4 regions of the Paenibacillus sp. ClWae2A genome follow, and region 3 is predicted to be linked to each of the others. Evidence: riboswitches for the same ligand, from Rfam matches in the RefSeq annotation. Region 3 holds a riboswitch; each other region holds the start of a gene.
The links. Region 3 has a riboswitch for thiamine pyrophosphate ahead of tenA (thiaminase II). Riboswitches for the same ligand answer to the same signal wherever they lie in the genome.
Positions count from the first base shown of each region.

Region 1: it holds a riboswitch for thiamine pyrophosphate, as region 3 does, so the genes downstream of both, QVE09_RS04385 (thiamine phosphate synthase) here and tenA (thiaminase II) in region 3, are expected to answer to the same signal.
Region 2: it holds a riboswitch for thiamine pyrophosphate, as region 3 does, so the genes downstream of both, thiC (phosphomethylpyrimidine synthase ThiC) here and tenA (thiaminase II) in region 3, are expected to answer to the same signal.
Region 4: it holds a riboswitch for thiamine pyrophosphate, as region 3 does, so the genes downstream of both, QVE09_RS19680 (ABC transporter ATP-binding protein) here and tenA (thiaminase II) in region 3, are expected to answer to the same signal.

Region 1 is NZ_JAULSQ010000001.1:1,058,456-1,063,023, forward strand. It holds gene thiO (glycine oxidase ThiO) at 1-1,175, opposite strand, end outside; gene QVE09_RS04385 (thiamine phosphate synthase) at 1,193-1,855, opposite strand; TPP riboswitch at 2,082-2,191, opposite strand; gene QVE09_RS04390 (ABC-F family ATP-binding cassette domain-containing protein) at 2,267-3,817, opposite strand; gene QVE09_RS04395 (hypothetical protein) at 3,956-4,568, opposite strand, start outside.
Region 2 is NZ_JAULSQ010000017.1:27,783-32,350, reverse strand. It holds gene QVE09_RS28685 (hypothetical protein) at 1-65, shown strand, start outside; gene QVE09_RS28680 (aspartate/glutamate racemase family protein) at 250-936, shown strand; gene thiC (phosphomethylpyrimidine synthase ThiC) at 1,311-3,095, opposite strand; TPP riboswitch at 3,518-3,631, opposite strand; gene QVE09_RS28670 (IclR family transcriptional regulator) at 3,780-4,523, opposite strand.
Region 3 is NZ_JAULSQ010000001.1:726,181-730,748, reverse strand. It holds gene QVE09_RS02900 (MarR family winged helix-turn-helix transcriptional regulator) at 1-437, opposite strand, end outside; gene tenA (thiaminase II) at 834-1,496, opposite strand; TPP riboswitch at 1,609-1,706, opposite strand; gene QVE09_RS02890 (endo-1,4-beta-xylanase) at 1,913-4,568, opposite strand, start outside.
Region 4 is NZ_JAULSQ010000006.1:309,779-314,346, reverse strand. It holds gene QVE09_RS19685 (ABC transporter permease) at 1-235, opposite strand, end outside; gene QVE09_RS19680 (ABC transporter ATP-binding protein) at 222-989, opposite strand; TPP riboswitch at 1,150-1,252, opposite strand; gene QVE09_RS19675 (radical SAM/SPASM domain-containing protein) at 1,471-2,346, shown strand; gene QVE09_RS19670 (pectate lyase) at 2,696-3,364, shown strand; gene QVE09_RS19665 (copper amine oxidase N-terminal domain-containing protein) at 3,547-4,500, opposite strand.

The DNA of each region.
Region 1 (4,568 bases), 330 kb from region 3:
TCTGAGCTTTTGCCAGCGAGCAACTCAGCGATAAGCCTGCCTGTTATCGCACTAAGCAAGATACCGTTGCGGTAATGCCCAAAGGCGGCGAACAGCCCGGGTATACTCTTGCAAGCACCTATATAAGGCAGTCCATCGGGAGTTGCCGGTCTTACGCCTGCCCAAGCTCGTATAAATTGCGCTTCTTTCATCCCAGGCACCCAGTGGGTAGCCGCTGTTAGCAGCTTCTGAACACCCTGTACAGAAACGTTCAGATCCGTTCTGCCTGGCAGACTGGTTGCCCCGAGCCAAACTTCGCCATTGGCTTTGGGAACAATATAGATATCCTCTGCATACACCGTTCTGTCAGGTCTGTACCCTGCATGTTCATCTGAAAACTGAACGGCGGCTATTTCTCCTTTTACCGACCACACAGGCAAGCTCAGATTCACATGTGTCATCAACTCTTCACTCTGTAAACCAGCCGCTATAATGACATGTTTGCATTTCATCTCACCGATCGATGTGGTGATCCCCTGCACACCGTGTTCGTTTGCTTGCACACGTATATCCGGTATGTCCTCCATAACACGTGCTCCCAATGCTTGAGCGGATTCGGCGTATGCCTTCGTTAGATGGACTGGAAGAATCTCACTCTCGTAAGGCCTGTAGTAGGCTCCATAAGTATCTCTGTTAAGCCATGATGCCTCCTGTTGCACAGTGGAACGATCCCACCATACCTCATCAGCAGACAAACCAGAATTTCGATTGTTCTTATAGCTGCTTAATTCACTGTATGATCGAAAAGGGGTTAGGAATCCATGGCGTTGCAGGCCAACCTCTACCCCGCTGAGGGTAGCCATTAACACTTGATGCTCGATAAGCAACTGTCTACTCTGCCTGGCAAGCTTAGCCATCAAAGGATGAGCAAAATCCTCACTATCTGCCCCCAGCATTCCAGCCGCTGCGCAAGAAGTGCCTCCTGCAATCGCCGAACGCTCCAGCAACAGTACATCCTGTCCACGGGAAGCAAGCTCATATGCGATGGCACAACCAATAACGCCTCCGCCTACAATAATCGTTTCTGCATGAATCTTATCCGGATTATCAGTAAAAGCTTTGCTTCTTGATTCCGTTTCAGATTTCAGTTGATGACTGAAATGATTCCTGTTCTGACCCGTTACGATCTCTTTCATCCTCTCATCTCCTTTATTCAGGGGCTCAGACTTTCTGTAGCAACGATAGCCTGCCTTAATAATGCAACCGCCCGATCCGGGGAATCGCTCGCCCATACATTCGAGATCACAGCGACTCCCTGTACGCCTGCAGAGCGAATAGCGTGAATGTTTCCCGGTTCGATGCCACCGATCGCCATGACAGGAATGGAGACACGCCTGCACACTTCAGCAAGAGCATGTAATCCTCTTGGTTCAAGATCAGGCTTACTGTTGGTTGAGTATACATGCCCGAAGAAAAGGTAATCGGCTCCCCGTTCCTCAGCGATTTTTGCCTCATCGATGGAATGAACAGATACACCCAGACGAAGTCGCTGCACATTGCTTATAACAGTAGGGTTACAGTTGCGTATCGCATCTTGCCCCCAATGTACACCGCCATAGATGTCATTCTGTGAAGGCAGTTCTGAACCATTGACAACGATGCGACAAGATGGAACGCCAATGCTACGCAGACTTTCAGCCCAACCGATCTTGTCTTGCCATGAGAGTTGTTTCTCTCGTATGTGAATATAGTCCACCCATGGCCAAACGTCCTTTGCTGCTTTTACAAAAGATGCTTGATCCCCTGCACCCGTAGATACAACATGCAATTCAAATGATCCGTGTACATGTTCATGAGAAATTGCCGTACCGTTCATCTCCTTCCATGCATCAATGCTATGAAAAACACAAAAAAGCCACTCCCGTAGGGGAGTGGCTGCGTATTAATTATAGGACCAGATGACTGACTGATGCATACAGTTCATTTCGTGTAATAAAGCTATAGACCTTATAGCCATAACGTTATACACGCAACTGCATGTTTAAATCGCTAAGCAGACGGTTGAAATCCTTTCGAGTTGCCGTTTGCTCACGTCATTCACTGAAACGCGCTCGCCACTTCCCTACGCTGGTATGATCCAGATCAGGTGCAAAGGGTCCGGAATCGCATTCTTCCATCTCAGCCGCATCGTGCGGCCCCCCTAGTGTTCATATGAAGTTGTAGCCTATGTTACCATAGACAGATTTTTTTGTCACCGTCATTTCTGTTAAACATTGTCTTAAATCATCTAGTTTTTCTCAGACCATTCTTCGACATTCCATGTTTTGGTGACCCAACCCTCGTAGAAATCAGGTTCATGAGATACCAGCAACACCGTTCCCTTGAATTCTTGCAAGGCACGTTGCAACTCAGCTTTGGCTGTTACATCCAGATGGTTCGTCGGTTCATCGAATAAAATCCAGTTGCTCTCACGCATCAAGAGTTTGCATAAACGAACCTTTGCTTGCTCTCCACCACTCAGCATGTTAAGCGGACGAGTAATGTGCTCATTTTTCAACCCGCAGCGAGCGAGATGACCCCGGACCTCATTCTGGGTCAAATGTGAAAACTCATTCCAGACATCCTCAATCGGCGTGATATTTCCAGCACGGACTTCCTGCTCAAAATAGGCCGTTTCGAGATAATCTCCCAAAAAGGTCTTTCCACTGAGTGGAGATATTTTTCCCAGGATGGTTTTCAGCAGTGTCGATTTACCTACACCATTACAACCTACGATGGCAATTTTCTCACCACGTTCAATTGTCATCGTCATTTTGGGCAGCAAAGGATACGTGTATCCAATTTCAAAATCAATACCCTCAAAGACCGTTTTGCTACTCGCGCGGGCATCCTTGAATTTGAACGTTGGTTTGGCCGCCTCATCTGGACGATCGATACGTTCAATCTTGTCCAGCTGCTTCTCCCGGCTCTTCGCTCGACCTGAAGTTGAAGCCCGCGCCTTGTTACGCTGAATGAAATCTTCCTGTTTCTTGATGTACTCTTGCTGCTTCTCGTATGCATCAATATGCTGGGCTTTATTCATATCAGCCATCTCAAGAAACTTGTTATAGTTTGCTGCATATCTCGTTAATTTGGCAAATTCCAAATGATAAATGACATTTACGACTTCATTCATGAATTCCGTGTCATGAGAGATTAAGAGAAACGCGTGCGGGTAGTCCTTCAGATAACGTGATAGCCATTCAATGTGCTCTACATCCAGATAGTTGGTCGGCTCATCCAGCAAAAGAGCTGTAGGTTTCTCGAGCAGAAGCTTGGCAAGAAGCACCTTGGTACGTTGTCCACCACTTAGAGCTGCGACATCTCGATCAAGACCAATTGCGGACAAACCAAGACCATTGGCCATCTCTTCCACTTTTACGTCAATCAGATAAAAGTCACCCTGTTCCAGTTGTTCCTGAATATCACCCATCTCTTCCAGCAACTGCTCCAGCTTATCTGGGTCTGCATCTGCCATCTGGTCCGTAATATTCATCATTTCTTTTTCCAATTCAAGCAACGGAAGGAATGCATCCTTAAGCACATCACGAATAGTTTTGCCTGGCGTAAGCTTTGTATGCTGATCCAGATATCCATAACGGACCTTAGGTGTCCATTCCACTTTTCCACTGTCTTTAAGCAATTTACCGGTAAGGATGTTCATTAATGTGGATTTACCTACACCATTGGCACCAACAAGTCCTACACGCTCTCCGGCAAGTAAACGAAATGATACATTTTTAAATAACGTGCGATCTCCAAAATTGTGACTCACGTTCTCTACTGACAATAAACTCATAAGATGAGGTTGCTCCTATCTATTAGACATTACTTTTATTATTGTTTCGAAACCCTATTCTAGCACAGGTCCCGTCTTTTCTGAAAGTAATGTAAACAGTTCAGGAACCTCTTCCATGATTTTGTCATACAGGATTCCCTAACGATTAGAACATTTATATTCGAAATAGCCTTGTGCAGCTGCTTGTCTTGCTTCTGTGAACACCTCTTCGGCACGGTAACTATTACCACATGTGGAGGGATAGTAGTATTTGATACCTGTTAAAGGATCTACCCCACCTACGATGGCCGTTTTCTTCACAAGTCTGCCTCCACCAATTGCGTAATTGTTGATCTTCTGGTCACCCACACCTATACCTTGGATAAAGGCCATAATCCCTGTATCATTTATGGAGTTGTACCAATCTTCCTGCGCAATCAGGGGCATCGTAAATGTATAGGAAATACCGTTCTTTCTGGCAAACTCATTATGGCGGTTAATCACATCAGCCAGATTATCCTGCACAGTAGTCACAATCCGACTTCGTCTAACTTGTTCAAATACGCTGGTATCCTGAAGTAAAGGAATCTGTGTGCTTGAAGCCAGTTCTTTTTGAAATCCCTCAATCCATTTCCCTGCGCTTGCGTCATAGGCATATACGTAGTCGTCCAGTGTAAAGTTAATACTGTTCCCATTTGAATCTGAGTATGTATAAGGTTTCTTGGGGCTCCATACTTGCCTAAAAGAATCTTCACGGTGACCCGTCATATCT
Region 2 (4,568 bases), on a different contig from region 3:
TATCCTTTCATGAAATTTTACAGCAAAAAATGGCGAAGAAAAATGTTTCTCCGTCCCTTAGATAAAAATGGACACCGGACCGACCCTAGTCGAGTCAGGTTATCGACCGTCTTTCCGCAGCTTGGCGGAAGGGCGGTTATTGGCGTTGAGCCATAAACGACTGTACAGTCCTCAGTCATGTTTCTATAATGGTTTTAAATATCTACGAGGTCCATGACATATGCGAACTGTAAAAGGGGGACTTAGCACATGATCACCATTGGTTGTTTTCACGCTCATTATTCCAACATCGCTTTAATTGAAGAGACGCTTGCTCCTTATAAAGTTGAATTGGTCCATTACGTCGATCCAGGTCTGGACCGTCTTAAACATGACGCTGACTTTTCCGAGGTCGTCATTCACGAGAAGGTAGCCCAGACGCTCCAATGGATCGCTGAGTGTCATGCTGATGCCATTCTGGTCACGTGCACCCTGTTTGCGACAGTACTGGAGCAAGAAGCCTTACAGGTCCCTGTGCCTGTGATCGGCATAGATGATCCGTTATTGCAGGAGATGCGGCGAGTACCGGGAGATTACATCATCGTGTTCACCAACCCGGCAACCGTTGAAGGCACGATGGCACGAATGAATCAGGCATTACAGCATGAGTATGAGAATGGGCCACTACACGTTGCCAAGACATCTCAGACGGAAGCGGTATGCATCCCTGGGACATTTGAGTTGATTATGCGTGGAGACCAGCAAGGGTATCTCGAATCGGTACGTGAAGGCTTACAGCAAATTGCTGAGCAGTATCCGGGTAAAACGGTAGTGGCAGCCCAACTCTCTATGGCTCCCGCTGCTGCACAGGTTACAGTAGATAGCGGTATTCCAATCCATAGCCCGCTAGCATTGCTTGCGATGTATTTGGAGAAGAATTTGGGCCTGGCTCGATAGTAGATGCTAATTTGGAGTGAAGTAACAAGTTCTATCTAAAACTATGAACTCACTTACTTAGTAACACCACAAATTAACGAGGTGAACTAATATGCGATTCCTCTATATTCTTGTACTGTTTATAGTAGGTTTTTCCTGTTCCGCATTTCTATACGGAGGAGCACCAAAACTCAGTGATGCTCTTTTATTTGTTATCGCAGGAATTCTGTATAAGATATGGGCCACATGCAGTCATAAAGCTAATTCTGATAAAGGCTGAGTAGGTTAAGAATACATACATGACATAGCACTAAAAAAGCCGTTCTTCTCTGCAATGACGGAGAGAAACGGCTTTATCTCTATTTCAGACTGCCCAGCTTGCGCTGTACCCGCTCCTAGGAGCGTGTCCGGTACTCCTCAGCCTTCGCCTGCATCCCGGCAGCTACAGCCTCATTCTCGGACAATCCTTTGTCCGCCGCAAAGGCACGAATGTCCTGCGTAATGCGCATGCTACAGAACTTAGGTCCGCACATGGAGCAGAAATGAGCTTCTTTGGCCCCTTCTGCCGGCAGCGTCTCATCATGGTAGGACAGCGCCCGTTCCGGGTCCAGCGAAAGGTTGAACTGGTCACGCCAGCGGAACTCGAACCGTGCCTTGGACAATGCATCATCCCGGCGTTGGGCACGCGGATGGCCCTTCGCCAGATCGGCAGCGTGGGCCGCGATCTTGTAGGCGATGACCCCTTCCCGCACATCATCCTTGTTGGGCAGGCCCAAATGTTCTTTTGGCGTAACATAACAGAGCATGGACGTGCCGAACCAACCAATCATGGCCGCACCAATCGCGGATGTGATGTGATCGTAACCCGGGGCAATGTCGGTCGTTAGCGGCCCCAACGTATAGAACGGTGCCTCTTGGCATATCTCCATCTGCAAGTCCACATTCTCTTTGATCTTGTGCATCGGCACGTGACCCGGGCCTTCGATCATCACCTGCACATCATGCTTCCACGCGATCTGCGTCAGTTCCCCAAGCGTAGCCAGTTCCGCCATCTGAGCTTCGTCATTGGCATCGTAGATACTGCCTGGACGAAGTCCATCCCCCAGCGAAAACGCCACATCATACCTTTTCATAATCTCGCAGATTTCTTCAAAATGGGTGTACAAAAAATTCTCCTGATGATGCGCCAGACACCATGCTGCCATAATGGAACCACCCCGAGATACAATGCCTGTCATTCGCTTGGCTGTCATGGGGATATAACGCAGCAGTACACCTGCATGAATTGTAAAGTAGTCCACGCCCTGCTCTGCCTGCTCAATGAGTGTGTCACGGTACAACTCCCAGGTCAGCGCTTCCGCTTCGCCATTCACCTTCTCCAGCGCCTGATACAGCGGCACCGTACCAATCGGCACAGGTGAATTGCGGATGATCCACTCCCGGGTGGTATGAATGTTTTTGCCTGTGGACAGATCCATAACGGTATCCGATCCCCATCGTACCGCCCAAGTCATCTTCTCGACCTCTTCCTCGATGGAGGAAGATACGGCAGAGTTACCGATGTTGGCATTGATCTTCACGTGAAAATGACGACCGATCAACATCGGCTCACTCTCCGGGTGATTGATGTTGGATGGCAGAATGGCACGTCCACTCGCCAGCTCCTGCCTCACAAATTCCGGTTCCACGCCTTCACGAATGGCGGCGAATTCCATCTCTGCCGTAATGACGCCCTGCCTCGCGTAGTGCATCTGGGTCACACAGCGTCCTGGCTGTGCCCGCAGCGGTTTGCCACGTAATCCGGGGTACTCTTCGGCGCCGGCTCTCTTCCCTCCGGGCTTCAGTCCGTTATCCTCCGGTTTAACCGTACGGCCCTGATAAGCTTCTACATCGCCACGCTCTGTGATCCAACGGGTGCGCAGAGCTGGTAGACCTGCACGGATATCCGCATGAAATTCGGGATCTGTCATGGGGCCGCTCGTATCGTAGACACGCAGCGGTTCGTTATGCTCCACCCCTTGGGGAGTATTCGTGTCATGAAGGGCTATCTCACGCTCCGGTACAGCAATGTCCGGCCGTGAGCCCTGAATGTAGACTTTGCGGCTGCCCGGAAAGGGCTGAATCCGTCCGGCCGCTCCTGTTTCTTTTTCCACCTGCCGATCGTTATGTTCCTGTTCCATCGCTTGTTGTCCCGTTTGATTTCCTGTACTCATGTTCGCTTGTCTCCTCCTCAATGTTCATTCGCTTGGTTTGGTTGGTTTCGTCATTAGCTCACTTACGTACCTGTCCCAAATCATGCGCAATGCAGAGAAGAAAGAGCGATCCTACATCAGACCAGGGGAGACACTTTTCATGTACAGTTAACAACAGACGGAGGCTGCCACAGATCATGGATCTATGGTGACTTCTCTCTCATCATCCAAGCCCAATTCCGCAGGTTATCGAAAAAGAGGCCCATAGAATCCGCGCTATATCGCCCGTTCCCTGTATATAAAAAAGCCGGTCCCCGAAGGAACCGACTTTTATGTCCATCACCAATAATGCACCTTTATGCAGCTCCTTAACGGAGCCCTACAAGGGTCACATCATGTGGTGTTTGTGGTCATATCGCCGATTACTTCCCTACGCTGGTATGATCCAGATCAGGTGCAAAGGGTCCGGAATCTCATGCGATTCCGTCTCAGTCCGGACAATTCGGACTCCCCCAGTAACGTTAACAAGTTGCGGCTTACATAAGCCGCCGTTCATATTCAATGAAGCTGGCCCCGCTGGGCCGTCCATTACAGAGTAGCGTAACCGGAACATAAAAACAACCTTTATATTCCAAATCACCAATTCCATTGGAGAACAACCTTACCTCAACATCAGGATAACATGAGCCCCATCTGCGTAGCAGCATCCTTCAACACAGGTGCGTATTCATGCAATGTCTCCTGCGAGAGTCGACTAACAGGCCCTGAGACCGAGAGGGCAGCTGCAATATTGCCTCTGCGATCCATAATCGGTACAGATACCGCGGCAGCTCCCGGCTCACGTTCCTCATAACTCGTCGCATATCCGTTATCCCGGATGTCTCCCATTTGCGCCAAATACACTGCCGGATCAATAAAAACCGGCCATTCCGGCCCGTTCATCAGTTCTTCACGATCCTCGTCCGTGGCAAACGCCATCAAGACTTTGCTGGAAGCGCCCACAGACAGTGGGAGTCTAACACCCACTGGTGCGACTCGGCGAATCGCCTGATCACTTTGCACAGCCTGAATCCGAATCCGTTCACTGCCATCACGCAGGTACAGACTCACGGTCTCTCCCAATCGATCTCTCAGTCGCTCCATCGCAGGCAGCAGCAGAATAGCGGGATCATCACTGCGGGACATATGTGCCGACAGCTCCCAGATTCGGATGCCAAGTCGGTACTTCTCTGTTGCTGCATCGCGGATCACGAACCCTCGATCCTCCAGCGTAGCCATCAAGCGGTGCACTGTACTTTTGTGCAGGCCAATCTGGCTGGCAATTTCGGTGAGTCCCAGATCACTGCGTGTGGTAAAACATAATAATATATCCAGCGCCCGTTCCACAGCCCGGACGGTTAACTTGCGATCTTCCATGGCATAATGCCCTCCTCATGTTTCATCACATGAAACTTGGTTACA
Region 3 (4,568 bases):
GATTCAAGTTTATGAATGATTCGATCCAGCACAGAGGAAAATATTTCAATATCCTGATCCGGAATATCTCGAACCATCTCATCCAAAAATACTTGAACTTGTTCAGTTGCCAAATTGTCCAATACTCCTCTCCCCTCTTCGGTGAGAAATACAAGGTTTGTCCGTTTGTCGTTTGCGTCAGCGACACGTCGAATCATATTACTTTTGATTAGGGTGTTCACTAGCCTGGATACGGTAGTATAATCCCGATCCACAATGTCTGCCAGATGATTTTGTGATATGCCTTCTTGATAATTTAAACAATTCATCAGTCTCCACTGTTCAAACGTGAGAGGACAATTTAGCTCTTTGAATTTTTTATTCAAGCCATTTGCAATCAATCGAGAAGATGTAACAACTTTTCGACCCAAAGATTCATTGTAATCATATATTTTCAAATAAAATCACTCCTTAAGAAATTGTGTGTATATGCAAGTATTAAATTAACACATAGTATGTGTATATGCAAGTATATTTATGTGTGCATACAAGTATTTTTTTGAAAGCTGACTTTCTAATGTTCTTTAACTCAAGGCAAGTTACTGATCCGTTTGGGAATCAAAGAGCTGGATCTATCAATTAAACGTAAAGGAAATTCAGAGTGAGTTGCAAAAGAACAAACTTTGTGAAGTACGATTCATGTCCTCTCAACTATCTAATCAATTTGAATAGGTATTAATGAATGCGCTAACAGAAGTAAGGGAATCCAGCTGTTTTGCAGAGCGGATATAGAAAAAGAGAGCAACATCCTGTTTATGGACGCTACTCTCTAATTGAATGAACTAACAGTACACTTAAGGCTCTAACCTCCATGACATCTCCCAAAAATCAAGTTCAAAGCGACTGCACATCACGAAAATATCTTCCATCCGTTGGTACGTTTCCTCGCTACAGCCTTCTAATAGCTTATCTGTTAACGTCACAAGGGATTGATTGCTGCTGTTGTATTCAGAGGAAGCATATCCTGTGATCCACTCTCCATAAAAAGGATGATCAGCCGCACCTGGCTTTAGGGAAAGAACTTGACCAATCTCTGCATAGCTCCATGAGCAGGCCAGAATGGATACAAGTACTTCTGCTATGCCGCCCGCATGGGAAACAGAGAGCATATAGTTAGTATACGCTGCATTTTTCAGTGCAGGTTTTACCTGAAAAACATGATCCTCTGTAATTCCTAATCGCTCCATATAAGAACGATGAATTTTCATTTCACCATTCAGGATGTTATCTACGTTTTTACTAAAAAACTGCATCAATTTGGGGTCGTGCGACTTGACGATACCTAGTGCAAATACGCGGGCATAATCGAACAGATACAAGTAGTCTTGCAGCAAATAATAACGAAATTGTTCGACCGGTAAGGAACCATCTCCGATTCCTTTAACAAAGGGATGCTCAAGACATTCCTTCCACACAGGCTGTGCTGCCTGATATAGTCTCTCTGAAATAGTCAACATGTGTTCCTCCAATTCATAATGTACGTATTTAAAAACAAAAAAACGAAACATCCATAGGATGTTTCGCAGACAAATACACTAAAACAAGGGGTACGCATGAGCTACCCAAGTACAGCGTTTCATCGTTGCATCCCTACGTTGGCATGATCCAAATCAGGTAAGGTCGGTTTAACACCCTCTCAGCCGGTTAAGGCTCCCTCGCAAACGGTTGTATGTAGTTGATTACTTTCTTATCCGCATAAAAGAAAAAATAACGTTCGTTTAGTATATCAAGGGCTGTTAAATATAGTCAAGGCAGATTGTATCGCCCCTCATCACCTTTGGTGACGTATGTAAATGATGAAAACCATCACAACAATGGTTGAGTTTTATCCACTGTTATGATGGTTTCTACTCTTACAATTACTGCCGATGGTTTAATGCCCGAGTTTGTTCTTTCCGACAAAAGTGAGTATTCCGTACTGGGAAGTGTTTCTCCAGCTCTCATTGGTCGTATCATTCCACTTGGCTACGTTCTGTTTACCTCCGCCCTGGTTGTCGTTAATTTGAAGCTCGAAACCGAGGACATTTCCAGTCTTTGGCGTCAGTGAATTCAACTGGATTCTGGCTTCTACGAGGTATCCTTTATTCGTTTTCTTCACAGCACTTACAAGGCGTCCGGGTGAAGCACTGCCTGCAAAGGTTGCCACATTGTCTGCACTGATTCTGAACTGGGCATCATCATATTGAAAATACGGTGTGCGCTGGTGATTCTCGTCCAGGAAAATCTCAACCGAATCCTGATCCCATGGGTTGATACTATCTGTGATGATGTTTGGATCAGTGACATCGATTAGCAGATATAGATACTCACCTGACCACATTGCGCGAGCCACTGCCTCTGCACCTTCGGTCTCACTCAACCTTTTTACTTCAAATGGTACAGCCTTATTCCATAATGCGTCTTTCTTCCCATCAATCTGAACAATCCCTTGCACAACTTGTGCAGATTTGGGCATAGGGGCGAGTTGAATCACGCCGTATTTGCTTGTATCTTGTTCCTGAGATTGTGTTCGATCATTCCAGTACAGTGGATTATAAGGTTGTGCCCCACTTGCAGCGCCATCCGTCACACGGATATCCAATCCGGCTTCATATTCTGAAACGACTTGGATACTACCCCACGGAATGGACAATTCAACCTGATATCCGGCTTTTGTCTCGCGTACACGATATGAACGTCGCTCCGCGCCCTCAGCTTTGCCCGACCGCTTAATGATTACATGCCGGTCATCTGCTTCATATGAGGGGGTCTTGCCATTATTGAGATCAACAAAGAGTTCTACTCTGTCATTCCCATCTGCCTTCGCATCCTGAACATCCACAAGGATATACAAGTTACTTTGATCCCACAAGGTGCGGAAACTGGCTGATCCCGAAGAGTCGCCCTTCAGTTTAGTGGACACCGCTTTGTTCCAGAGCAGATCATGTGACTGTTTTTTGATATCCGGCTTACCCGAAAGAGAGACGGCTCTCTGTGTCAACACAGGTAAGCTGGATTCATCCACGAGTCCCCAGTATGCTTTTTTGGCCTTCAGGGCTGAATCAAACAGCATCGCCTGGTTGTTGTAAGACTTCTCATCTTGGAGTCCCCATAAGGTAACTGAAGAAATGTGATCTTTGTGTTTTTGGTACAAATCCAACAATTCCTTATATCGATACGCTTGTTTTACCGCAACTTCATCCGACATCTCTTCACCAAATGGAATTCCGCTATCCACATCCAGTTCCGTGATCTGAATATCCAATCCAAGTGCGGCGAACATGTTGATCGTTTTTTCAATTTCGTCGATGGGCGGGGATTCCAGATTATAGTGAGATTGCAAACCCACACCATCAACGAGCCCTTTCTCTTTCAGTCGTTTGACCAACTGATACATATGCTCTCTTTTCTCAGGGATCTCCGTGAAGTATTCATTGTAGTATAATTTGGCATCCGGATCGGCTGCACGGGCGAATTCATAGGTTTTCTCAATGTAATCCGGACCGATTAGTTCATAAAAGGGACTTTTACGCAAACCGTTGGCATCACCATTGCTATCCGCTATCGCCTCGTTTACCACATCCCAGGCATAGATCTTACCTTTGTATCGGGTCATGACGGTTTCAACGTAATCCTGAATCCGGGCAAGTAGTAATTCTCGACTGGCAGGGTTACCCTGAGGATCCTTGAGCATCCACTCTGCTGCATCAATATGCCACAACAGCGCATGTCCGCGTACACCCATACCATGCTCCTCGGCGAACTGAACATATTGATCGGCTGCCTCGAACTCATAAACACCTTCGGAAGGAGACATGTACTTTGGTTTCATCTCATAGGTTGCGGTCAAGCTGTTAAAGTGTTTTGTGAGCAGTTGTCCATATGCGCCTTCCAACTGCCAGCGATACGCTGCTGCACCAATGGGGAAATCTTCTTGATACAAGTCCTTCAGAGACAGAATCCCTTCTTCAATCTCGAGTTGCTCGGCCAGAGTAAATGATACATCATCCACATAGAACGATAACGTATCTACGCTATCTTCAGAGATGTAGGGTGTTTCGATGAATAAATTCAATTCAGCGGGATCATCGCTATACTGAAATTTTCCGGTGATTTTGTGCCATGTATTCCATTCTGCTTTGGAAATCTTCACGGTACCGATCGGGTTCCAGCTTTCGGCCGTTGTTTTTTTATATGTGGTGAGCTGTAGCGTTTGATCTGTGGTGGGTTCCTGGGTAAGTCTTACATATGCTGTAATTTCATACTCTTGGTTACGCTCAAGTAGATTCTTCATGGATAACATCGGTCCATGGTAGGAACGCTCCCGGTTGGCGACCAGCATACTAAACTGACCTTCGTGTGCTTCCTGCTGTGTCACTGACAGCCTTTCGTTACCTATACGTGGAGTCCATCCCTGAAGTGTACCGTCTTCAAAATTTGTACTCAAATGACTTTCCTCCACTTCCGTAACTGCCTGGGCTGCATGTGAGACATTCGAAAATGGAAGCATGGCGAGTAACAGCACAAGAACCAAGGCCGTTATATTCCAT
Region 4 (4,568 bases), on a different contig from region 3:
CAACCTCCATAAAGGTAGCAGGCAGATGGATGGTCAACAGCAGATGACAATGCTTAATCAGTGAGCCTGCGATGGCCGTGGGTGCAGGAATGATGAAGGAAGGCACCCATCCCATACGCACAATCACTTCCCAGATCACCAGTAATAAGAGCACGAGCACAATAAACAAACCATATTGGGAAAACCACTTCGAGAGCCAAGTCCGGACGCTGACCTTACCTCTATCGCTTTGCATGCAATTGTTCCTCCAGTTGTTGTCTCATCTGCACAAGAGCCGTTTCGTAGATCATGTCCGAATGCCTTGGGCGTGATAAAGGAACCGTCATCTCCCGCAATTGCTGACCTTGCCCTCCTGGAGTTAACAGAATGATACGGTCACTTAACAGCAGGGCTTCTTCGATGTCATGTGTAATGAACAGCACGGTTTGGCCAAAGCCCTCCCACAGCTCCAACAACCAGCGATGCATTTCTCGTTTTGTTAAGGCATCGAGTGCACCGAAGGGTTCATCCAGCAACATGAGCTGCCCGCCTGTAAGCAAGGTACGAAGCAATGCCACCCGCTGCCGCATGCCGCCGGACAATTCATCCGGATAGGCCTGTTCATAACCCGACAGGCCGAACCTTGCCAATCCAGCTAGGATGTTGGCACGTAACTTGTCCTTGTCCTGTCGGCCTGGTGCCAACTCGGCAGGCAGCATGCAGTTCTCCATGACGGTACGCCAGGATAACAGCAGGTCTTTCTGCGGCATATAGGCGACTCGTCCGAGCCGTTCTCCTCGCGGTACATCAGCAATATCGATGGTGCCGCCGGTTGGCTCAAGCAAGCCTGCGAGCAGCTTGAAGAGCGTGCTTTTACCTGATCCGCTGGAGCCGATAATCGAGACAAATTCTCCTTGTTGAACCCGAAGCGACACATTGGAGAGCACGGGGGAATCCTTTTTTTTGGAAAAAGCAAAGCTTACGTTGTGAATGGTTACATGGTTATCCATCTGATCCTCACCCCCTTAATTTCAGACTGCTGGAATAACAACGGCATCCTATGCTCTGCAAAAGGAACAAAAAAGACCCACCCATTTCCGGAGAAATGAGTGGGTCTGTAAGTTAAATCGGCAATTTATCTTCACATATACATGAAAAAATTCCGCTTACTAAAAGGCCGCTCCACTTCCCTCCGCTGGTATGATCCAGATCAGGTTCAAAGGGTCCGAATAGTCATATTCGTCTCAGCCGCAAGGCTCCCCTAGTGCAAAAGTTCAAGATATGCAGTTGTGTGTTCAGCATATATCACTCGAACATGAACTGTAAAGAGGCAGTGTGATAGAATTCTTGAGATGAACTTGGAGTCAGACCCGAACAACTGAACAATTTACCTTGGCTTCCGAACTCGATATAATAGGGATGGCCCGTAAAGGCCGGATCACAAAATGCAGGTGGGAATGTTCTCCCTCCTAGGCAGAATGGGGACCCGAGTTGAAAACGTTCAAAAAAGTATATATTGAGATCACGAGTATCTGCAATCTGGCTTGCAGCTTCTGTCCACAGACGCAGCGTGCCAAAGGATTCATTGACCCTGAAGTCTTCAACAATATACTGGAACAAGTTAAACCACACACCAATCATATTTATCTACATGTCAAAGGCGAACCCTTGTTGCATCCCAAAATAGATCTGTTGCTTGATTCCGCACATGAGAAGGGACTCAAGGTGAACATTACAACAAATGGTACACTGTTGCCCAAGACTCAGCATAAATTGCTTGGCAAACCGGCGCTGCGGCAGATGAATTTCTCCCTGCACAGCTTCGATGGGCATGAAGGTTCAACAGATCGTGACGGATATCTGCGTCATATTTTGTCCTTTGTACACGAGGCCGTTAAACACAATGTCATCATCTCATTCCGACTGTGGAATCTGACGCAGGATAACTTCACGAATGCTCAGATGAATCGAAATCGGGAGACCCTTGAAGTATTGGAACGTGAGTTCAATCTGGACTTCCGCATTGAGGAAAAAGTAGTTCCAGGCAGCGGGGTCAAAATTGCCCCAAATGTATACCTGAATCAGGACCATGAGTTCCAATGGCCAAGTCTGGATGCACCTGAAGATGACGGCAAAGGCTTTTGCCATGCATTGCGTAATCAGGCAGCTGTGCTTGTAGATGGAACGGTGGTTCCATGCTGTCTCGATGGCGAGGGTGTGATTAATCTGGGTAATGTGCACGAGAAGTCATTCTCGGAGATTATTGAGGGTGAGCGGGCGAACAATCTGGTATATGGCTTCTCCAAACGCGAAGCTGTAGAAGAGTTGTGTCGAAAGTGCGGTTATCGTCAGAGATTTGGAGCCTGACATCTTATGTTAGCAAGCCGGAAGTCATTCAAGATCACACATTTGGAGACAAATGTAGTGGTCTTTCTTTGTGATCGGGGATTCAAGTGAGGGGTACATACGTTACAAATGAGCATACCAGAGGTTGATATGAGCATATTGCTTGAGAGACCTGGTATGCAAAAAATGCCGATATGACAGGGATTGTGCGATGTCATGATATATCTGATCTAATGATTATTCTAGTTACCTTCCTTATTTGGTAGGATTAGGTTGTGGATCGGACAGAGGTGCACCTCTGACGAACTTCCAGGACAAGCTCAGGCTTGTACATTACCAAATAACGAGAGAATAAGGGAGGAATAAAGTTATGAAAAAAATATTGACGTTGTTGTTGTCCGCTGGTTTGGTTGCTTCCATATTTGGTGCAGTTCCGGTTGCTGCTGCGCCTACAGTTGTAAATTCAACAATTGTTGTTCCAAAGGGCACGACCTATGACGGTCAAGGCAAAACATTTGTAGCCAATCCTTCCACACTGGGTGATGGGTCTCAAGCAGAGGGTCAGAAACCAGTCTTCCGCCTGGAGGCAGGGGCCACACTCAAAAATGTAAATATTGGATCACCTGCTGCCGATGGTGTTCACTGTTATGGTAGCTGTAATATTTCGAATGTAGTCTGGGAGGACGTAGGCGAGGATGCTCTGACATTGAAGTCGGCCGGAACGGTTAACATTACCGGTGGGGCAGCGTATAAGGCCTATGATAAAGTATTCCAGATCAATGCAGCCGGAACGATTAACATCAAAAATTTCCGTGCAGATGATATCGGCAAACTGGTGCGTCAAAATGGTGGAACTTCCTTCACAGTTAACATGACGCTGGATAACTCCAACATTTCCAATGTGAAAGATTCGATTATGCGTACAGACAGCAGTACATCACAAGGGAAAATTACGAATACCCGCTATTCCAAAGTACCAACCCTGTTCAAGGGCTTTGCTTCAGGTAAAACCAGTCAATCCGGGAACACGCAATATTAAACAAGAGATTGAATCGCTGGAGTTGGTAAAACTGTCTGCTCCGCTTGTGATTTGAAAGTTAAAATATAACGCCAAAAAGAGCGTCCCAAGGTCATTGCCACACTGACTTTGAGGGACGCTCTTTGTAATGCAGATATTATAGTATAGTTCTGCTGAGCAATGTTTCATAGTGGAGGCTCAAATTATTTTTCTCCCGGAACTTCAACGATGACTTTGCCTTTCTCGGGGACAACAGAACCGGTATCCATAGAGCCCGATTTGTTCATGATCTCGTAAGAGGTTTCTTCCAGCATGCGAGAGTACTTGAATGATACGAGTGTTTGACCTGCTACGGAAGGACGAGTCCCTGCTTCAGCGACGGCTTTGGTTTTAATAAAGAACAGGTCACCGATGGTTCCGGCATTTTTGCTGATGTTAGCCTGCCATTGTAGCAGGGCACTTCCATTTTTAAGGATGTAATAACTGATCAGATCGTTATCCTCAACAACGAAGAAACGATCTTTTTTGCCTTGTTCAAAAATGTATTCAATGGATGAATCCACCGGACCCAAAGGGTTGCGAATGTCCAGACGTGCTTGTCCCAGTTCAGAGAAGCGTGGCAGATGCAGTGCGGCTTCACGCGCCACAGTCAGATCGGAACTGTTATATTCTTTTACAATCGTAGCATCGGTAGTGTAAATGTAGGCTTCCTTGGCACTCTGGTTCCACTGCACCTTGGCACCAAAAGCTTCACCGATGGCACGGAGCGGTAGCATCGCTTTACCATTCACCAGAATCGGCGCGGAGGATAATGTCGCATTCTGACCGTTTTTCTTCATTGTTTTGCTGTTAGGTGTAAGGACATACTTATCGCTGCCTGTGCTAATGCTGATCTCTTTTGTTTTGTTATTGTAGCCAAACGTATAGTTGCCTAGGAATTGAAGCTCTGTCAATGCCACGTACGTAATACCCTGCCGTATGACAACATCATATTCAGCCTGAACATTGTTAATATAAGCTGTCGGTTTAGGTTTAGTTGCTGCAGCTTCCGCCACAGTGGATGAGAGTAAGGCAGGTGCCGTGCCTGCGGTGAGTATCGAAGCGGCAAGGACCATTTTCCATGTTTTAAGCTGCCAAACAGAGTTGTAATTTTTCATCACTATCCATCTCCCTTCTAATGTTTAAGACGCACTAGATAACCTAAATGTTGCATATTATGGAAAGT